Collimonas fungivorans Ter331: one gene and its partner. The protein of the gene in region 2 interacts with the protein of the main gene of each other region in a pairwise test. Links are inferred from orthologs where the notes say so. Each region holds a gene or a part of one and is shown on either strand. Other genes may lie near its edges.

Region 1 (12,557 bases), 2.4 Mb from region 2 along the record:
GAACTGGCGCGTATTCTGGTCGATCTGCTGCTTCTGTACTTCGATATTGTGCAGGTCCGACAGCGCGATATCGGAAATATGGCCGACCGCCTGCAAGTAACCGCCGGCAGATCCGCCGCGATGGCGCCAGCGAAAAGCGGTCGCCGCCTGCCAGTCGGGAGCCGCCTTGGCCTGCGGCAGGATGGATTCAAGCCGGGTCAGCAGGGCTTCGGCGCGGAGCAGGAATTGGTCTAATTGAGTCATGGCTGGTTCGGTGACAAATGGGATTTCCCCATTCTGACGCAAAGCAAAACGCCGCTGGGTGAATATTATTTGTCAAAGTAAATTCGCCGCCGTGGCCGACAGCCGGCCTCGGACAGCATTTTTTTCGGGATATTATCGGCTCAGGAGCGATAGTCAGCATTGATCGAGACATAGTCATGCGATAAATCGCAGGTCCAGACAGTCGCATCGGCATCGCCGCGCGCCAGCTGCACCCGCACCGTGATCTCGCTCTGTTTCATGACGCGCTGGCCGTCGGCTTCCTGGTATTCAGGATTGCGGCCACCGTTTTTTGCCACCAGGACGTCATCCAGGTACAGATCCAGTTTGCTGACGTCGAGGTCGTCGACGCCGGCGTAACCGATCGCCGCCAGGATGCGGCCCAGGTTCGGATCGGAAGCGAAGAAAGCGGTCTTGACCAGCGGCGAGTGCGCGATCGAATAAGCGATCTTGCGGCATTCTGCGACGTTCTGTCCCTGTTCCACCGTGATCGTGATGAACTTGGTGGCGCCTTCGCCGTCGCGGATGATCATTTGCGCCAGATGCCGTGAAATATCGGTGACGGCAGCCGCCAGCTCCGCATATTCCGCACTGTCGACGCTGCTGATTTCCAGTTCGCCGGCGCCGGTGGCGATCAGCATGAACGAGTCGTTGGTCGAGGTATCGCCGTCGATGGTGATGCAGTTGAACGAGCGGTCGGCGGCCTGGCGCACCATGTGCTCCAGCACCGGTTGCGCCACTTTCGCATCGATCGCCAGGAAACCGAGCATGGTCGCCATATTCGGCTTGATCATGCCGGCGCCCTTGCTGATGCCGGACAGCGTCACCGTTTTGCCGGCGATGACCAGGCTGCGCGAAGCCGCCTTCGGCTGGGTATCGGTGGTCATGATAGCCTCAGCGGCATTGAACCAGTTGTCGCTTTGCAGGTTCTGTAGCGCCTGCGGCAAACCGGCGGTGATGCGCTCCACCGGCAGCGGCTCCAGGATGACGCCAGTCGAAAACGGCAGGATCTGCGCCGCATGGCAGCCCAGCAGCTCGGCCAGCGCATCACAGGTGGCATTGGCTGCCGCCAGGCCGGCTTCGCCGGTGCCGGCATTGGCGTTGCCGGTATTGATCAGCAGCGCGCGAACAGGTTCGCCCGAAATTTCGGCGGCCGCCAGGTGTGCTTTGCTGACTTGCACCGGAGCGGCGCAAAAGCGGTTTTGCGTAAACACCCCGGCTACCGTCGCCGTCGGCGCCAGTTTCATCACCAGCAAATCCTTGCGATTCGCTTTGCGCACACCGGCCTCGGCATGGCCAAGCTCGATGCCCGCCACGGGCAGCAGGTCGGCGGCGACAGGAATGGGGGAGTTGACGGCCATGAGAATCCTTAACTAGGTATATAGGTGTTGGCGGCGCTGGTTTGCCGAGATTAATGGGTCGGTTGCCCGGTCCAGCAGACCGGCAGCTAATCCAGGTGCTTATTTTAAGGGGTATTAAGGCGTATGCGCAGAACATGTGTACATCTGCCGCAACAAAAGCAAAGGGCGGGTTTCCCCGCCCTGCTTTAGCTGTTGCCCATCCTTGCCGGTTACATCAGCTGGCCGTGGCACTGCTTGTATTTCTTGCCGCTGCCGCAAGGGCAAGGATCGTTGCGGCCGACCTTCGGCACGCTGCTGCCCGGCTGCTGCGATTCATCGCTGTGCGCAGTCGGCGCCAGCAAGGTTTCCGGCGCCTCGTTCGAATCAAAATCGGCGTGCTGGTAGTGCACGTTTTCCACATGGGACTGCGCCATTTCTTCTTCGGCAGCAGCGATTTCCTCGCGGTTTTCGATACGTACCGTCATCACCACCTTGACCACTTCATTCTTGATCAGGTCCAGCATCTGGCCAAACAGTTCAAACGCTTCGCGCTTGTATTCCTGCTTCGGATTCTTTTGTGCGTAACCGCGCAGGTGGATCCCCTGGCGCAGATGGTCGAGCGCCGCCAGATGTTCGCGCCAATGGCTGTCGACGCTTTGCAGCATGACGCTGCGCTCGAAGCCGGCGAACGATTCCTTGCCGACGATTTCGGTCTTGGCGTCATAGGTAGCATTGGCGGCAGTCAGCACGCGCTCCAGCAGATCCTCGTCGGTCAGGTTAGGTTCCGATTTCAGCATCTCGCCCAGCGGCACTTCCAGGTGCAGGTCGTTGGCCAAGGCTGCTTCCAGCGCCGGGATATTCCACTGCTCTTCCAGCGATTCTTCCGGCACATAAGTGCGGAAGGTGTCGTCCAGCACGCCTTCGCGCAGCGACGCCACCGTCTCGGACACGCCTTGCGATTCCAGCAACTCGTTGCGCTGCTGATAGATCACCTTGCGCTGATCGTTGGCGACATCGTCATATTCCAGCAGCTGCTTGCGGATATCGAAGTTGCGCGCCTCGACCTTGCGCTGCGCCGATTCGATCGAACGCGACACGATACCAGCCTCGATCGGCTCGCCTTCCGGCATTTTCAGCCGGTCCATGATGGCGCGCACGCGGTCGCCGGCAAAAATGCGCAGCAAGGCGTCGTCCAGCGACAGGTAGAAACGCGAAGAACCCGGATCGCCCTGGCGCGCAGCACGGCCGCGCAACTGGTTATCCACCCGGCGCGATTCATGACGCTCGGTGCCGATGATATGCAAGCCGCCGGCATTGACCACGTGGTCATGCAGCGATTGCCATTCATCGCGCAACTTGTCGGAGCGCAGCTGTTTTTCGGTATCGCCGAGGGCGTCGTCGGCTTCGATGAACTGGATCTGTTTCTCGACATTCCCGCCCAGCACGATGTCGGTACCGCGTCCCGCCATGTTGGTGGCGATAGTGATCGCTTGCGGACGGCCTGCCTGCGCGATGATTTCCGCTTCGCGCGCATGCTGCTTGGCGTTCAGCACGTTGTGCGGCAGCTTGGCCTTGGTCAGGATCGAGGACAGCAGCTCCGAGTTTTCGATCGAGGTGGTGCCCACCAGCACCGGCTGTCCGCGCTCGTAGCAATCCTGGATATCCTTCAGCATCGCATTGTATTTTTCCTGCGACGTCTTGTAGACCTGGTCTTGCCGGTCCTTGCGCTGGTTCGGCCGGTTTTGCGGGATCACCACGGTTTCCAGGCCGTAGATTTCCTGAAATTCGTAAGCTTCGGTATCGGCAGTGCCGGTCATGCCAGCCAGTTTGCCGTACATGCGGAAATAGTTCTGGAAGGTGATCGAGGCCAGGGTCTGGTTCTCGTTCTGGATCTTGACGCCTTCCTTGGCTTCCACCGCCTGGTGCAAGCCGTCCGACCAGCGGCGGCCGGTCATCATGCGGCCGGTGAATTCGTCGACGATGACGATTTCGCCGCCCTGCACCACATAGTGCTGGTCCTTGAAATACAGCGAGTGCGCGCGCAGCGCGGCGTACAGGTGATGGATCAGGCTGATGTTGGCGGCGTCGTACAGGGACGCTCCTTCTGCCAGCAAGCCCATGTCGGTGAGGATCTGCTCGGCTTTTTCATGGCCGGCTTCGGTCAGCAGCACCTGGTGCGCTTTTTCATCCTTGGTGTAATCGCCAGGGACTTCTACCTTGCCCTTGCCGTCCGGCGTTTCTTCGCCGACCTGCTGGGTCAGCAGCGGCGGCACTTCATTGATCTTGTAATACAGGTCGGTGTGATTTTCAGCCTGGCCGGAAATGATCAGCGGCGTCCGCGCTTCATCGATCAGGATCGAGTCGACTTCATCGACGATGGCGAAATTCAGGCTGCGCTGCACGCGGTCGGCGGCGTCGTACACCATGTTGTCGCGCAGGTAATCGAAACCGAATTCGTTGTTGGTGCCGTAGGTGATGTCGGCGCCGTAAGCCACCTGCTTGGCGTCGTGCTCCACCGACGACAGGTTGACCCCGGTCGTCAGGCCCAGCCAGCCATACAAACGTCCCATCCACTCGGCATCGCGCTGCGCCAGGTAGTCATTGACGGTCACCACGTGCACGCCCTTGCCGGACAGCGCATTCAGGTATGCCGGCAGGGTCGCCATCAGCGTCTTGCCCTCGCCGGTGCCCATTTCGGCGATTTTCCCGTAATGCAATACCATGCCGCCGATCAGTTGCACGTCGAAATGGCGCATTTTCAAGACCCGCTTGCCGGCCTCGCGGCAAACCGCGAATGCTTCCGGCAGCAAGGCGTCGAGCTTTTCGCCGTCGGCTATGCGTTGCTTGAGCTCCGGCGTTTTCGCCTGCAGCTCGGCATCGGACAGTTTTTCGAACGCCGGTTCAAGTGCATTAATTTGTCGGACGACTTTTTTATATTGCTTAAGCAGGCGCTGGTTGCGGCTACCGAAAATCTGGGTCAGTAATGACATGCTTGGATTCTAAAAAAAGCGCCGGCGGCATTCCGCGGCATCTTGTGGATGACCCCGAAACCGGGCTGTGGCTAAATAATCGGAGAATTTTATCATGCAGTCCCCGACACATTGGGGTTATGCACCAGGAAACAATAGCAAGTTGCGCAAATTGTGCCCGGCATCCGGCGCATCCGGGCTCTACTGTGCTTGCATTACAACAACATTCATTACTTCCCGGCCAATGTTGCCATCTTGGCCAGGTCGGTGCCAGCGTTCAGGAACTTGCGCGGATCCTGCGCCACGCCCTTGATTCTTACTTCGAAATGCAGGTGCGGCCCGGTCGAACGTCCAGTAGTGCCAATATCGGCGATATGCTGGCCACGCTGCACGATGTCGCCCACCTTGACAAACAGCCGGGAGGCATGGGCGTAGCGGGTGATGATGTCGTTGCCGTGGTCGATATCAAGCATGTTGCCGTATTGCGGATGATATTCGGCGGCGATTACGACGCCGGCCGCCGCGGCGACGATGCTGGTGCCGACCGAGGCTGGAAAATCCAGTCCTTCGTGAAATGCGCTGCGGCCGGTGAACGGATCGAGCCGCCAGCCGAAGCTGGAGGAATTGTAGTTGACGTTGACCGGCTGGTTGGTCGGCAGCAGCTTGGACTTGATGCGGTCGCTCATCAGCACGGTTTCGACCACATTCAGGTAGTCGGTGCGAAAACCGACATCGCGCGACATGGCGTCCAGCGCTTGCTGGAATTCACTCATGCTCATGTCGTGCGAGCGCCGGTCGTACAGGCTGCTCGATTCGGCGCCGCCGCGTCCCGGCGCTTCCTTGAAATTGAATTCCTCCGGCTTGACCCCGGCCAGGCCCTGGACCCGTTCGCCCAAGGCATCCAGGCGCATCAGCTGCGCCTGCATTTCGCCAAGCTTGATGGCCATCGCCGCCAGGTTTTCCTTCAGGTACTTGTCTTTATCCTGTACTCCTCCGGCGACAGCGTTGCCGGTGGCCTTGCCCGCAAACGGCAGGCCGACTGCGTAACGGGCGGTGAGGAAATACAATAATCCGGTCGCCAGCAATACCGCCAGTAAAAAACCGACGATCATCAGGGTGATGTGCCTGGCGCCTAAGGTGATGGATTTTGCGCGATTAAAACGCGGGTGCAACAGAATTACCTGCATTGCAGCTCCGGTGAAGCCCTGACTGGAGCCTGTTGAGAGTCAATTTGGGAGTGCGAACGTGACGTAGGCGTTGCAGGCCTAGGCGCAGCGACGCGACGTAGCGGTGCTACGGCAAGGATGCGGATGGCCGCCCCCTGCAACAACGGCATGCGACGCCTACGGCTCGTTCCCTCCGGGTTCAAACCAAAACGTGCGCTGGACTGCGTTGCATGGCTTGCAGGGGCCTCGGCCCCTGCTGCGCCACGCCCTTGTGCAGGGCGCATACCCGCCTGCAGGCGGGTATCGTTACGCAGGCGTGCAGCTATGCTGCACGAATTCCCTGCTACACCCTTGCCAGCACACGTTTTGGTTTGAACGCATCTCCCAAATTGACTCTCAATAGGCTCCTGGTCACAGGTGTGATATGGTTTCACCATCATGCGTAGACTCTCACCTTCTTCTTACCGGCCAGCGACAACGGGTTCCAGGCCTCAAACTCAAAAAGCCGTTGCCGATTTTTTACGGGGGAATGACAAGATGGCGGCTTTGCTGCCCGCTGTCACACGCATGGCGGCGCTGCAAAAACAATGCGCCGCCGAATTGCCTGCCATGTTCAGTACCTGCGAAGTATTGCAATGCGAAGCCGGGCAGCTGGTGCTGTCAGCTCCCAATGCAGCTCTGGCAAGCAAATTGAAGCAGCAACTGCCACGCCTGCAAAACCAATTGCTGGCAGGAAATTGGCAGATTAATGCAATCCGAATCAAAGTGCAAGTAAGCCAAAACCTAATGAAAGCGCCTGCTGTCAAGCAGGCACTACTTTCATCCAAAGCTGTATCGGCATTCTCTTCGCTGATGGAAGAACTGGAACCATCGACTGCCAACGAAGCACTGAAAAATGCTATCGCAGCGATGGTCAGGCGCTATAGCGACAAAAAATGAATCGCTGCAGGCGGGGATGAACGCCATCTTGCAAAAATGGCATTATACACAAACAGCTAGTTAAGAGCCCACTCTTGCCCGACCTGGCGTTGATAAGCGCCGGGCGCTTCGCTCAACTCGTCGAAGCTGACCACTTCATAGGCATCCGGCTGGGCCAGCAAAGCGCGCAGCAACTGGTTGTTCAGGCCGTGGCCCGACTTGTGGGCGGTGTAGCTGGCCAGCAGCGGATGGCCGATCAGATACAGGTCGCCGATGGCGTCCAGGATCTTGTGGCGGACAAACTCGTTTTCGTAGCGCAAGCCATCGCTGTTAAGAATGCGGTACTCATCCATCACGATAGCGTTTTCCAGCGAACCGCCGCGCGCCAGTCCCAGGCCGCGCATGGTTTCCACATCCTGCATGAAACCGAACGTGCGGGCGCGCGCCACTTCCTTCACATATGACTGGATGCCGAAATCGACTTCCGCGGTCTGGCCGGTGCCATCCACCGCAGGGTGGTTGAATTCGATAAAGAACTTCAGCTTGAAACCGTTGCATGGATCGAGCCGCGCCCATTTCTCGCGGTCGCCTTCGCCTTCTCGCACTTCGACCGATTTTTTGATGCGCACGAATTTCTTGGCGGCGTTTTGCTCTTCCAGCCCCGCTTGCTGCAGCAGGAACACGAACGACGACGCCGAACCGTCCATGATGGGGATTTCCTCGGCAGTCACGTCGACATACAGGTTGTCAATGCCCAGCCCCGAACAGGCCGACATCAGATGTTCGATGGTAGAAACCCGCACGCCGTCTTTGACCAGCACCGAGGCCATGCGCGTGTCCCCGACTTCGGTGGCCTTGGCCGGGAAATCGACGGCAGGATCTATATCGACACGCCGGAAAACGATGCCGGTATCCACTGCTGCCGGACGCAAGGTCAGCTCGACCTTGGTGCCGGAATGGACGCCAATGCCTGTCGTCTTGACAATTCTTTTGATAGTGCGCTGTTTCAACATGATGACATTATAAGTCTGACTGATAATTATTCAGTAACGATATGTAGTTATTGTGGGGTAAAAAACACGCCAGGGTGTTTCCGGCCCCGGAACTGAAAAACGGCACCACTGGCGCCGCCTTCTTTACCGACAATGGCTAGCTTTTAGGCCAGTTGCGCCAGCAGGGTTTCCGCATTGGATACCTCGAACTTGCCGCCCTGCTCCACGTTCAGCTGCTTGACCACGCCATCGTCGATCAGCGCCGAAAAACGTTGTGAGCGCACGCCCATGCCGAACTTGCCGAAATCGGCATCCAGGCCCAGCGCCTTGACGAAATCGGCATTGCCGTCAGCCAGCAAACGCACGATGCCGGTGGCTTTCTGGTCACGGCCCCAGGCGCCCATGACAAACGCATCGTTGACGGAAACCGCCCAGATTTCATCGACGCCCTTGGCCTTGAATTCCGCCGCATGCTGGATGTAGCCAGGCAGGTGCTTGGCGGAACAGGTCGGCGTGAAAGCGCCCGGCACGGCGAACAAGGCGATTTTCTTGCCCTTGACCAGGTCGCTGACATTGAACGAATTTGGTCCGAGCGAGCAGCCTTCGGTCTCGGTTTCGATGAATTCTGCTAATTTGCCTTCCGGCAGGCGATCGCCGATCTTGATAGTCATGATTAAGTCCTTGTCTAGGTATGGATGCCCTGAAGCCCGTGGCGCAACGCTATGGCGCGCGCCGGTATTCCAGAAGCACGAAATGTTGGCGGATGCTACAAAAGAAAACGCCGCGCCTTTCGACGCGGCGTTGAACCCGCAGTATGCCCTGTTCCGCACTTTCATGCAGAATGCCGGCGATGATAGCGGGTATCAGCACCCGCCATCACCATTGGGACAAAAGCGCCCCGACTTAGTCCGCTTGCTTGCGCAGGAAAGCCGGAATGTCGTAGGTTTCCATGCCGTTCTTTTCCAAAGCCCGCACCGTGTCGGAAGCCGACTCGCGACGCCATACCGCCGGCGCCTTCATGCCTTCGAACGACGAGCTGCCGTGTCCCACGGAAGCCTGGCCGTGCATCATCGGCTCGTTGTGGGTGCCGGTGCGCATCATCGGCGCCTGCACCAGCTGCACAGCCTTGCGCGCACGGCCCAGGCCGGTCGCCACCACGGTGACGCGGATATCGTCGCCCATGGTTTCGTCGTAGGCGATGCCCTGGGCAATCGAAGCGTCCGGCGCCGCAAACGCACGCACGGTCGCCATGACTTCCTTGATTTCCTTCCCCTTCAGGCTGCGGCTGGCCGTGACGTTGACCAGCACCCCGCGGGCGCCGGACAGATCGATGCCGTCCAGCAGCGGCGAGGCAACCGCCTGCTCCGCCGCCAGGCGCGCGCGATCGACGCCGGATGCAGTGGCGGTTCCCATCATGGCCTTGCCTTGTTCGCCCATGATGGTCTTGACGTCATTGAAGTCGACGTTGATGTGGCCTGGCACATTGATGATTTCGGCGATCCCGGCGACAGCGTTGTTGAGGACGTCGTCGGCGTGCTGCAGCCATTCCATCATGCTGTCGTCTTCATAAATCTCTTCGAGCTTCTCGTTGAGAATGATGATCAGCGAATCAACATGCTGGGACAGGGCTTCCAGACCTTCGTCGGCGATGTCCATGCATTTCTGGCCTTCATACGAAAACGGCTTCGACACCACCGCCACCGTCAGCGCACCCAGTTCCTTGGCGATCTGCGCCACCACCGGCGCAGCGCCGGTGCCGGTGCCGCCGCCCATGCCCGCAGCGATGAACACCATGTGCGCGCCGCGCAATGCGTCTTCGATCCGGCCGCGCGATTCCTCGGCTAGCTGACGACCCACCGACGGCTTCATGCCCGCGCCCAGTCCGGTCTCGCCGATCTGGATCACGTTATGCGCCTTCGATTGCTTGAGCGCCTGCGCATCGGTGTTGGCGGCGATGAACTCCACTCCTGACACACCCTTGTTGATCATATGTTGGACCGCATTGCCGCCGGCGCCACCGACGCCGACAACTTTAATCACGGTGCCCAAAGTTGCATTGTCAAGCATATCGATTTCCATGATATTTCCTCATAAAGATGCAGCATTCAGTCAATAGGCATCACGCGGTGTGAGGCCTAGCAACTGACAACTGCGTGTTGCACAAACAACGTTAAAAACAAATTTCGTATAAAAAGCCGTCTTAAAAATTACCCAGGAACCATTCCTTCATGCGCTGCCAGATCGCCTTCGCCGAACCTTCCTGGCGCGTCACGATATAACCGCGCAGGTATTGTTTCTTCGCTTCCAGCAGCAGGCCCAGCACGGTCGAATAACGCGGGCTGCGCACCACGTCGGCCAGCTGGCCGCGGTAGTCCGGCGTCCCCAGCCGTGCCGGCTTGAGGAAAATATCCTCCGCCAGCTCGATCATGCCGGGCATCATGGCCGAACCGCCAGTCAGCACCACTCCGCTCGACAGCACCTCTTCGTACCCCGACTCGCGCACCACCTGGTGCACCAGCGCAAACAGTTCTTCGACCCGCGGCTCGATCACTGCCGCCAAGGCCTGGCGCGACAGGGTGCGCGGATTGCGGTCGCCCAGGCCGGGCACTTCCAGCGTCTCGCCCGGATCGGCCAGGATCTGCTTGGCCACGCCGTAGCGCAGTTTGATCTCTTCCGCCTCGTTGGTCGGCGTACGCAGCGCCATCGCGATGTCGTTGGTGATCTGGTCGCCGGCAATCGGGATCACCGCGGTATGCCGAATCGCACCTTCGGTGAACACCGCAACGTCGGTGGTGCCGCCGCCGATATCGACCAGCACCACGCCCAGCTCTTTCTCGTCGGGCGTCAGCACCGCATCGGCCGAGGCCATCGGCTGCAAGATCAGGTCCGATACTTCCAGGCCGCAGCGGCGGATGCACTTGACGATGTTCTGCACTGCAGACACCGCGCCGGTCACGATGTGCACCTTGACTTCCAGTCGGATGCCGCTCATGCCGATTGGTTCACGCACATCTTCCTGGCTGTCCACAATAAATTCCTGCGGCACCGTATGCAGCAACTGCTGGTCGGTCGGGATGTTGACCGCCTTCGCCGTTTCTATAACGCGCGAGACGTCGGCCGCGCTGACTTCCTTGTCCTTGATCGCCACCATGCCGCTGGAGTTGAAGCTGCGGATATGGCTGCCTGCGATCCCGGTGTAGACGTTGCGAATCTTGCAGTCGGCCATCAGCTCCGCTTCTTCCAGCGCACGCTGGATAGATTCGACGGTGGCCTCGATGTTCACCACCACGCCTTTTTTCAGCCCCTTGGACTCAGCCTGGCCCAGGCCGATGACTTCATGGCGCCCGTCGGACAATACCTCGGCTACCACGGCCACCACCTTGGAGGTGCCGATGTCGAGACCGACGATCAGGTTTTTTGCGTCTTTTGTCATAGTGTTTCGCTTATTTTTTCTTGCTTCCCAATCCGGTCGACAAGCCGCTCGCCTTCAGCGCCAAGCCATTCGGATACCGCATATCTACACTCTCAATCCGGTTCTGCAAACGCGACAGCAGCTGCGGATAAATCTGCACCAGCCGTTCCACACGGTCTTTCAGCGTGCTCTTGTTTTGCTCACGCCCCAACTCCACCGTCATGCCGTTGTCCAGTTTCACGGTCCACGCATAACGGCTCGATAAATCCACCTCTACCGGGTTCAGCTTCAACGGCGCAAACCATGCCCGAAAATCCGCCAGGCGCGCCGTAACATCTTTCTCGCTGCCCTTCGGACCCGACAGGCGCAGCAGTTCGCCGTCTTCCTCCGCTTCGTCGAGGTTGGCGGTAAACAAGTCGCCATACACCGACAGCAGGCGGCCGTCATCGTCCCAGGTGGCCAATGGCTGATGCTCTTCAATCGTCACGATCAGCGTATTCGGCCATTCGCGCTGCACCGCCGCCTTGCGCACCCACGGCACCGATTCGAATGCGCTGCGCACCGTATCCAGGTTGGCCGTGAAAAAATTGCCCTTGATGCGGGGCAGCGCGCTGGCGCGGACGATCAATGGGTTGACGCGCCGCAGCTCGCTCTGCCCCGCACCCTCGATCCTGATCGTCTTCAGCGTAAACATCGGACGCTGCGCCAGCCACCAGACGCCAGACGCCAGCAATGCGAGCGCAGCCAGCCCCAGCAGGGTGCCGGAAATCGCGTTCAGCATTTTGATGTCTTGCCACATGGTTATCGACTTTATCGCTTGGATCGTTAAGGTTTTCTATTCAGGTTGTCCACCCGGATCAGTCCGGCTTCCAGTCTGCCGACGGCTTCAGGTCCAGCGAGGCCGACTTCAGTATTTCCACACACAGGTCTTCGTAGCTCACACCGTCCGCCTTGGCCGCCATCGGCACCAGCGAATGGCTAGTCATGCCTGGCGAAGTGTTGATCTCCAGCAGGTACGGTTCGTTGTCGGAAGAGCGCAGCATGAAATCGACCCGCGCCCAGCCTTCGCATCCCAGTGCATTGAAAGCCTGCACCGCCAGCGCCTGTATGCGCTGCGTCAGCGCCTCATCCAAGGGCGCCGGACACAGATACTTGGTGTCGTCGGTAAAATATTTATGCTGATAGTCGTAATTGCCTTCCGGCGCGCGAATCTCGACGATAGGCAAAGTCCGCGCACGGCGGCCGGCGCCGAGCACCGGCACCGTCAGCTCGCGGCCGGCGACGAATTCTTCCGCCAGCACTTTTTCATCGAATTTGGCGCACAAGGCAAAACCTTCGCTCATGTCCGAATAGCCGACCACCTTGCTGATGCCGATAGTCGATCCTTCATGCGGCGCTTTCAGCATCAATGGCAAACCCAGCACGTCCGGCACCTGGCGCAGTTCTTCGCGGGTTGCACTGTGCGAATCCAGTACGATAAAACGCGGCGTCGGCAGACC
Region 2 (7,987 bases):
GGCATATCGGCAAGGTCAAGGCTGAATCGATGCTGCGGCCGATTTACGGGCCGACCTGGGGTTATCGCTACCGCGCCCGCATTTCGGTGCGCAACGTGCCGAAAAAGGGTGGCGTGCTGGTCGGTTTCCACGAGAGGAAATCCTCTTTCATCACCGACATGAAAACCTGCGAAATATTGCCGGCGAACGTATCGGCAATGCTGGTGCCGCTGCGCCACCTGATCGGTTCGCTGAGCCTGATCGACCACATTCCGCAGATCGAACTGGCGGTGGGCGAGGGCCCGCAAGGCAAGGTCACCGCGCTGGTGCTGCGCATCATGGCGGCGCCGACGGCCGACGATGAAATCAAGCTGAAGGCGTTTGCCGACCAGTACCAGGTGAACTGGTGGCTGCAGACCGCCGGCCCCGACAGCGCCTATCCGTTTTATCCGGCGCAGGGCGAGCTGTACTACACCTTGCCGGAATTCGGCGTGCGCATGCCTTTCAAGCCCACCGATTTCACCCAGGTGAACCATCAGATCAACCGGGTGCTGGTGGCGCGCGCCTTGCGCTTGCTGGATGTGCAGCCGCATGAGCGGGTGGCCGACCTGTTTTGCGGCCTGGGAAATTTCACCTTGCCGCTGGCAACCCAGGCGCAGCAGGTGGTCGGCATCGAAGGCAGCCAAGCCCTGATCAACCGCGCCGGCGAGAACGCCGCGGTCAACCGGTTATCGGATAAAACCACTTTTCATTGCCGCAACTTGTTTGAGGCGAGCGCCGAGGATTTTGTCGCGCTAGGCAAGTTTGACCGGATGCTGATCGACCCGCCGCGCGACGGTGCGGCGGCAGTGTGCGAAGCCCTGGTCGGCCTGGCGGCCATCGACCCGGCGTTGATGCCGCAGCGGATCGTGTACGTTTCCTGCAACCCGTCGACCCTGGCGCGCGACGCCGGTTTGCTGATCGCCGGCGGCTATCGCCTGAGCCAGGCCGGGGTGGTGAACATGTTTCCGCATACGGCGCATGTGGAATCGATTGCGGTGTTCGACCTGCCTTGATGCGGTTGGCCCGACAATAAAAAACCGGCCAGAAGGCCGGTTTTTTTGTGGCTGGTGTTGCCTAGTTGCGGTTGCCGCCGAAAATCCCCAGCAGGGACAACAGGTTGACAAAGATGTTGTAGACATCCAGGTACAGGCTCAGCGTTGCCGAGATGTAATTGGTTTCGCCGCCGTTGATGATGCGCTGCACGTCATACAGGATGTAGGCCGAGAAAATCGCGATGGCGATCACCGATACCGCCAGGTAGAGAGCCGGGATCTGCAGAAAAACATTGGCCAGCGATGCCAGCAGCAGCACCACGACGCCGGCGAACAGCCATTTGCCCATGTTCGAGAAATCGCGCTTGCTGACCGTGGCGATGCTGGCCATGACCACAAACACGCTGGCGGTGCCGCCGAAAGCCATCATGATCAGCGTGGCGCCGTTGGAGAAGCCGACCAGCGTATGGCCGATCAGGCGCGACAGCATCAGGCCCATGAAGAAGGTGAAGCCTAGCAGCAGCAATACGCCCCAGCCGGTGTTCTTGGTCTTTTCAATTGCATAAAAGAAACCAAACGCCACCGCCATGAAGGCCATGAAGCCGATCAACGGACTGTTTCTGAAGAAACTGAAGTCCATCTGTACTCCCAGCCAGGCGCCCGCAATTGTCGGCAGCATGGACAGGGCCAGCAGCCAGTACGTGTTGCGCAGCACACGGTGCTGTACGCTCAGCGCGGTGCTGCCGGGCGAGTAGGTCGGTTGCAGGTTCGGGTTCATCAGGGACTCCTTTGGAAATTGCAAAAGTACTAAATTGTTGCGATCATAGCATCTAACTTCAACATCATTACATCAGACAACAACGCCGCAAAGTGGTTCTCCGGCGTTTTTTACGACTTTTCTATGGCATGCAGCTTGCGTTTTGGCTGGTTTTGACGATTCTACATGGGTGTTTCGTGTTAAAATCAAAGGTTGATTGAACTATTAACCAGTCATTTAAATAAGCAGCTTAACCCTTTCATTTTATTGGAGTTTTTCAGATGGCAATTGAACGCACCCTGTCCATTATCAAACCGGACGCAGTGGCAAAGAACGTAATCGGTCAAATTTACACCCGTTTTGAAAACGCTGGCCTGAAAATCGTTGCTGCCCGCATGACGCACCTGTCGCGCGCAGAAGCTGAAGGTTTCTACGCGGTTCACCGCGAGCGTCCTTTCTTCAAGGACCTGGTCGATTTCATGATCTCCGGCCCAGTGATGATCCAAGCGCTGGAAGGCGAAAACGCAGTACTGAAGCACCGCGACCTGATGGGCGCAACCGATCCTAAGAAGGCAGAAAAAGGCACTATCCGTGCTGACTTCGCTGACTCGATCGACGCTAACGCAGTGCACGGTTCGGACGCAGTGGAAGCGGCGAAAGTTGAAATCGCCTATTTCTTCCCGGCGTAATTGTTTTAAATGTTTGCATAGTTGGGGGCAGGGAAAAACGCTCGTTGTTGTAAAGTGCGGCGACCCTGTCCTGCAATTATCTTGAATTGGAAATGCCATGACTGCTCTCACCAACCTGCTGGATCTGGATCCCGCACAACTGACCGCTTACTGCGGCGAGTTGGGTGAGAAGCCGTTCCGCGCAAAACAACTGCTGCGCTGGATTCATCAATTCGGCGCACACGATTTCGACGCAATGACCGATTTGGCCAAGTCATTGCGTGACAAGCTGGCGACCCGGGCAATGATCGCTGCTCCCGCCGTGATCAGCGACCACACCTCGACCGACGGCACCCGCAAGTGGCTGCTCGATGTCGGCCAGGGCAATGCGGTGGAGACGGTGTTCATCCCCGAAGAGAACCGCGGCACCCTGTGCATTTCGACCCAGGCCGGCTGCGCGGTGAATTGCCGCTTCTGTTCCACCGGCAAGCAAGGCTTCAGCCGCAACCTGACAGTCGGTGAAATCATCGGCCAGTTGTGGATGGCCGAGTTTGAACTGCGCAAGTCCAAGGGCATCGAGCCTGGCCATAAGGGCGAACGCCAGATCACCAACGTGGTGATGATGGGCATGGGCGAACCCTTGCTGAACTACGAACCGACCGTGACCGCGCTCAAGCTGATGCTGGACGATAACGCTTACGGCCTGTCGCGCCGCCGCGTGACCTTGTCCACCAGCGGCGTGGTGCCGATGATCGACAAGCTGTCGCAGGATTGCGCGGTGGCGATGGCGGTATCGCTGCATGCCTCCAACGACACCTTGCGCGATGGCCTGGTGCCGCTCAACAAGAAATATCCGCTGCGCGACCTGATGGCGGCCTGCAAGCGCTACCTGGAATTTGCGCCGCGCGATTTCATTACCTTTGAATATTGCATGCTGGACGGCGTCAACGATACCGACGCCCACGCCCGCGAGCTGATCGCCCTGGTCCAGGGCCACGCAGGCGGACCGGCCGTGCCTTGCAAATTCAACCTGATCCCGTTCAATCCTTTCCCTGAATCGGGATTGAAGCGCTCGAACAATCCACGCATCAAGGCTTTCGCCCAGATCCTGATGGACGCCGGCATCGTCACCACCGTGCGCAAGACGCGCGGCGACGATATCGATGCCGCCTGCGGCCAGCTCGCCGGCGAAGTGCAGGACCGGACGCGGGTGCAGGAACGCATGCAGAAAATGACCGAATATCAGCAGAAATTCGGAAAGAACTTTGGCCGTATCATCGAGGTGTCTCAGTGATAGAAAAAGCAAGTAGCAAGCTCGGGAGCTGGCCAGGCCGGCTGGTGTTCGCCGCGGCCGCGTTGTCGCTATTGGCCGGCTTGAGTGCTTGCACCAGCCCGCCGCTCAGCAGCAGCGACAGCGAGGGCGGGTCGCGCCGTGAACTGGCTACCAGTTCGGACCAGACCGAAGCGCAGCGCCGCGCCAGCATCCGCTTGCAGCTTGCGGTCGGTTATTACGAACAGCACCAGCTGGAAGTGGCGCTGGATGAGATCAAGCAGGCTCTGGCGGCAGATCCTGAACTGGCCGACGCCTACAGCGTGCGCGGGCTGATCTATATGGGCATGTCGGAAAACCGCCTGGCCGACGACAATTTCCAGCGCGCCCTGCGGCTGTCGCCGAACAACCCGGACTACGCCAACAACTATGGCTGGTTCCTGTGCCAGAACGGCCGCGCCAAGGAATCGATCGTGCATTTCGAGACGGCGCTGAAAAGCCGCAATTACCAGTCGCCGGCAAAAGCGCTGACCAACGCCGGCGTCTGCAGCCTCAAATTCAACGATACCGTGGCGGCGCAGCGCTACCTGTCGCAGGCGTTCCAGTTCGACGCCAGCAATCCTCTGACCAACGCCAAGCTGGCGCAGCTGGCGTATGACCGCAACGATTATGAACGGGCCCGGTTTTATATCGGCCTCGTATTAAAAACCGATGTGCAGAATGCGGAAGCATTATGGACAGCTATCAAAGTGGAGCGAAAGTTGGGTGACACTGCTGCAGAGGCAAGTTTGGTGACGCAATTGCGCCGTCGTTTCGGCGGCTCCCCGGAATTCGCAGCGTATCAGCGCGGGGCGTTTAATGAGTGAGCCTGAACAGCTGAAAATCACCGATGCCGATTCCGGCGAGGATAGCGCAGCTCCCGTAACCGCCAGCGCCGAGCCGCTTACGCTCGGCGCGCAGTTGGGCGGCAGGCGGGAAGAGCTGGGCTGGTCGGTGCAGGACGTGGCCAGCCACCTGAAGCTGGCGCCGCGCCAGATCGACGCCATGGAACACGATAACTACGCTGCGCTGCCGACCATGGTGATGACGCGCGGTTTCATCCGTTCTTACGCAAAACTGCTGGGCCTGGATGCAGCCGCCTTGCTGGCGACCATCGCGCCGCCGGCAGCGGCGCAAGCGAGAGTCAGCGTGGTGCACGGCAGCCCGTTGTCGACGCCTTTCTCGGAGTCCCGCTTCAGTTTGATGGGGCGCAATAAATTTGCCTACAAATGGCTGGTGGTGCTGGCCGTGCTGCTGTTGCTGCTGGCCGTGGCGATACGGCTGGATGTATTGCCGGTGGTGCAGAATACGCTGCAGTCGCTGACTGAAAAATCCGCCGCGTCAAGTGCGGACAACGCAGCCAGCGCCGAAGACAAGGCCGGTTTGCCTGCCGCCGCCGAGACGCAATCTGCGGATGCTGCGGCCAAGGCTGCCTTGACCGCGGCTCCTGCCGCGAGCGCCGCGCCGGTGTCCGAAGTAGGCGTCAATGCGGTGCCGGCCAACACTCCAATGGCGAACCCGGCGACGGCCAGCGGCGGCGAGCTGAGCCTGAACTTCCGCCAGGATTCATGGGTCGAAATCAAGCGCGCCGACAACACCGTGCTGCTCTCGCGCCTGGCCAAGGCCGGCAGTACGGAAACAGTCGACATGTCGCAGCCGGTCAATGTCATCATCGGCAATCTTGCCGGCGTCGACGCGACGCTGCGCGGTGCGCCAGTGGACTTGAAGGCCGGGTCGAAAACCAACGTGGCCAGATTGAACCTGAAATAAGCGTGATGGAAAGAGAGATGCCCATGCCGCAGACGAATTTGCCGACGAATTTACCGATAGGCTCAGGCCCCAGCGTGCGCCGCCTTAGCCGCGGCGCGACGATCAGCTATGGCGAACGCAAGATCATGGTCGGCGGCGGTGCGCCGGTGGTGGTGCAGTCGATGACCAATACTGATACCGCCGACGCGATCGGCACCGCGATCCAGATCAAGGACCTGGCGCGCGCCGGTTCCGAGCTGGTGCGCATTACCGTGAACAATCCGGAAGCGGCGGCGGCCGTGCCGGCGATCCGCGAGCAGCTGGACAAGATGGGGATTGATGTGCCGCTGGTGGGAGATTTCCACTACAACGGCCATACCCTGTTGAACGATTTTCCCGAATGCGCCCAGGCTTTGTCGAAATACCGTATCAATCCGGGCAATGTCGGCAAGGGCGCCAAGCGCGATACCCAGTATGCGCAGATGATCGAGGCCGCCTGCAGGTATGACAAGCCGGTCCGCATCGGCGTCAACTGGGGCAGCCTGGACCAGGCGCTGCTGGCGCGCATCATGGATGAGAACGCCTTGCGCAGCCAGCCATGGCTGGCGCAGGCGGTGATGTATGAAGCGCTGGTGACCTCGGCGATAGAGAATGCGCAGCGGGCGGAAGAACTGGGCCTGGCGGCCGACCGCATCATCCTGTCGTGCAAGGTGTCGGGCGTGCAGGACCTGATCGCGGTATACCGCGAACTGGCGCGGCGCTGCGACTACCCGCTGCACCTGGGGCTGACGGAAGCCGGCATGGGCAGCAAGGGCATCGTGGCTTCGACCGCGGCCTTGTCGGTGCTGCTGCAGGAAGGCATAGGCGACACCATCAGGATTTCGCTGACGCCGGAACCGGGCGGCGACCGCACGCGGGAAGTGATCGTCGGCCAGGAGATTCTGCAAACCATGGGCTTGCGCAAGTTCGCGCCGATGGTGATTGCCTGCCCTGGTTGCGGCCGCACCACCTCGACCGTGTTCCAGGACCTGGCGGACAAGATCCAGACCTATCTGCGCGACCAGATGCCAGTCTGGAAAAAAGCCTATCCCGGCGTCGAAGGCATGAACGTGGCGGTGATGGGCTGTATCGTCAACGGTCCGGGCGAATCCAAGCATGCGAATATCGGCATCAGCCTGCCGGGCACCGGCGAATCGCCGGCGGCGCCGGTGTTCATCGACGGCGAGAAAAAACTGACGCTGCGCGGCGAACGGATCGCCGAAGAGTTCCAGGCTGTAGTGCTGGATTACGTGAAGAGCCATTATGGCCAGGCCGCGGCCTGATCCGAACAAATATCAACCAATTGACCATTACCGGTGCATTGAAAAAGAATGTCTGAAAATAAGAAAGCCGAAAAAATCGTCGGCGTAAAAGGTATGAACGATATCCTGCCGGCCGACGCCGCCTTGTGGGAATTGTTTGAAAACACCGTGGAATCGGTGCTGAAGAGCTACGGCTTCCAGAAAATCCGCACGCCTATCGTCGAACCTACCGCCTTGTTTGCGCGCGGCCTCGGCGCCGTGACCGACATCGTCGAAAAGGAAATGTATTCGTTCACCGATTCGATGAACGGCGACAACCTGACCCTGCGTCCGGAAAGCACCGCCGGCGTGGTGCGTGCGGCGATCGAGCACAACCTGACTTACGACGGCCCGAAACGGCTCTGGTACAGCGGCCCGATGTTCCGCCACGAGCGTCCGCAACGCGGCCGTTACCGCCAGTTCCACCAGGTCGGCGCCGAAGCGCTCGGTTTCACCGGCCCGGATATCGACGCCGAACTGATCATGATGTGCCAGCGGTTGTGGGACGACCTCGGCCTGCAGGACGTCAAGCTGCAGCTGAATTCGATCGGCGATGCGGAAGAGCGTAACCGCCACCGCGCCGACCTGATCGCTTATTTCGAGCAGCACAAGGAGCTGCTGGACGCCGATGCGCAACGCCGCCTGCACACCAATCCTTTGCGCATCCTGGACACCAAGAATCCGGCCATGCAGGACATGGTCAACGGCGCGCCGCAACTGCTGTCCTATCTGGGCGCGGAATCGCTGGCGCACTTCGAAGGCGTGCAAAAGATCCTGAACCACAACAATATTCCGTTCACCATCAACCCGCGCCTGGTGCGCGGCATGGACTACTACAACCGCACCGTGTTCGAGTGGGTCACCGACCAGCTCGGCTCGCAAGGCACGGTCTGCGGCGGCGGCCGTTACGATCCGCTGGTGGAAATGTTCGGCGGCAAGCCGACTCCGGCCTGCGGTTTTGCAATGGGCATCGAGCGCTTGCTGGAACTGATGCGCGCCAACGGCGAACAAGCCGTGCGCAACGAATGCGATGTGTACCTGGTGCACCAGGGCGAGGCAGCGCAGCTGCAATCGTTCGTGCTGGCCGAGCGTTTGCGCAATGCCGGGCTGGATGTTGTGCTACATTGCGCCTCGGCCAATGCCGGCGGCAG

The links.
Region 1: the proteins of rlmN (region 2) and ftsZ interact in binary tests that used the Escherichia coli proteins (3 or more experiments, as listed by UniProt). The link is inferred for Collimonas fungivorans Ter331 from one-to-one orthologs.

What each region holds. Positions count from the first base shown.
Region 1 is NC_015856.1:4,611,048-4,623,604, forward strand. What follows is about bases 7,638-10,478. They hold ftsZ (cell division protein FtsZ), read right to left. Parts: upstream 9,726-10,478; coding sequence 8,550-9,725; downstream 7,638-8,549. Other genes in these bases: lpxC (UDP-3-O-acyl-N-acetylglucosamine deacetylase), read right to left, coding at 7,638-7,667; CFU_RS20485 (peroxiredoxin), read right to left, coding at 7,811-8,317; ftsA (cell division protein FtsA), read right to left, coding at 9,847-10,478. In the rest of the region: CFU_RS20455 (ATP-binding protein), read right to left, coding at 1-243; bifunctional glutamate N-acetyltransferase/amino-acid acetyltransferase ArgJ, read right to left, coding at 384-1,622; preprotein translocase subunit SecA, read right to left, coding at 1,832-4,591; CFU_RS20470 (M23 family metallopeptidase), read right to left, coding at 4,801-5,757; CFU_RS20475 (hypothetical protein), read left to right, coding at 6,175-6,675; more of lpxC, read right to left, coding at 6,732-7,637; more of ftsA, read right to left, coding at 10,479-11,079; CFU_RS20500 (cell division protein FtsQ/DivIB), read right to left, coding at 11,090-11,857; CFU_RS20505 (D-alanine--D-alanine ligase), read right to left, coding at 11,916-12,557. UniProt on the Escherichia coli protein: Essential cell division protein that forms a contractile ring structure (Z ring) at the future cell division site. The regulation of the ring assembly controls the timing and the location of cell division.
Region 2 is NC_015856.1:2,250,224-2,258,210, forward strand. The notes cover bases 1,650-4,644. They hold rlmN (23S rRNA (adenine(2503)-C(2))-methyltransferase RlmN), read left to right. Parts: upstream 1,650-2,556; coding sequence 2,557-3,732; downstream 3,733-4,644. Other genes in these bases: CFU_RS09870 (Bax inhibitor-1/YccA family protein), read right to left, coding at 1,650-1,791; ndk (nucleoside-diphosphate kinase), read left to right, coding at 2,052-2,459; pilW (type IV pilus biogenesis/stability protein PilW), read left to right, coding at 3,729-4,574; CFU_RS23795 (helix-turn-helix domain-containing protein), read left to right, coding at 4,567-4,644. Also shown: 23S rRNA (uracil(1939)-C(5))-methyltransferase RlmD, read left to right, coding at 1-1,034; more of CFU_RS09870, read right to left, coding at 1,096-1,649; more of CFU_RS23795, read left to right, coding at 4,645-5,517; ispG (flavodoxin-dependent (E)-4-hydroxy-3-methylbut-2-enyl-diphosphate synthase), read left to right, coding at 5,541-6,818; hisS (histidine--tRNA ligase), read left to right, coding at 6,867-7,987.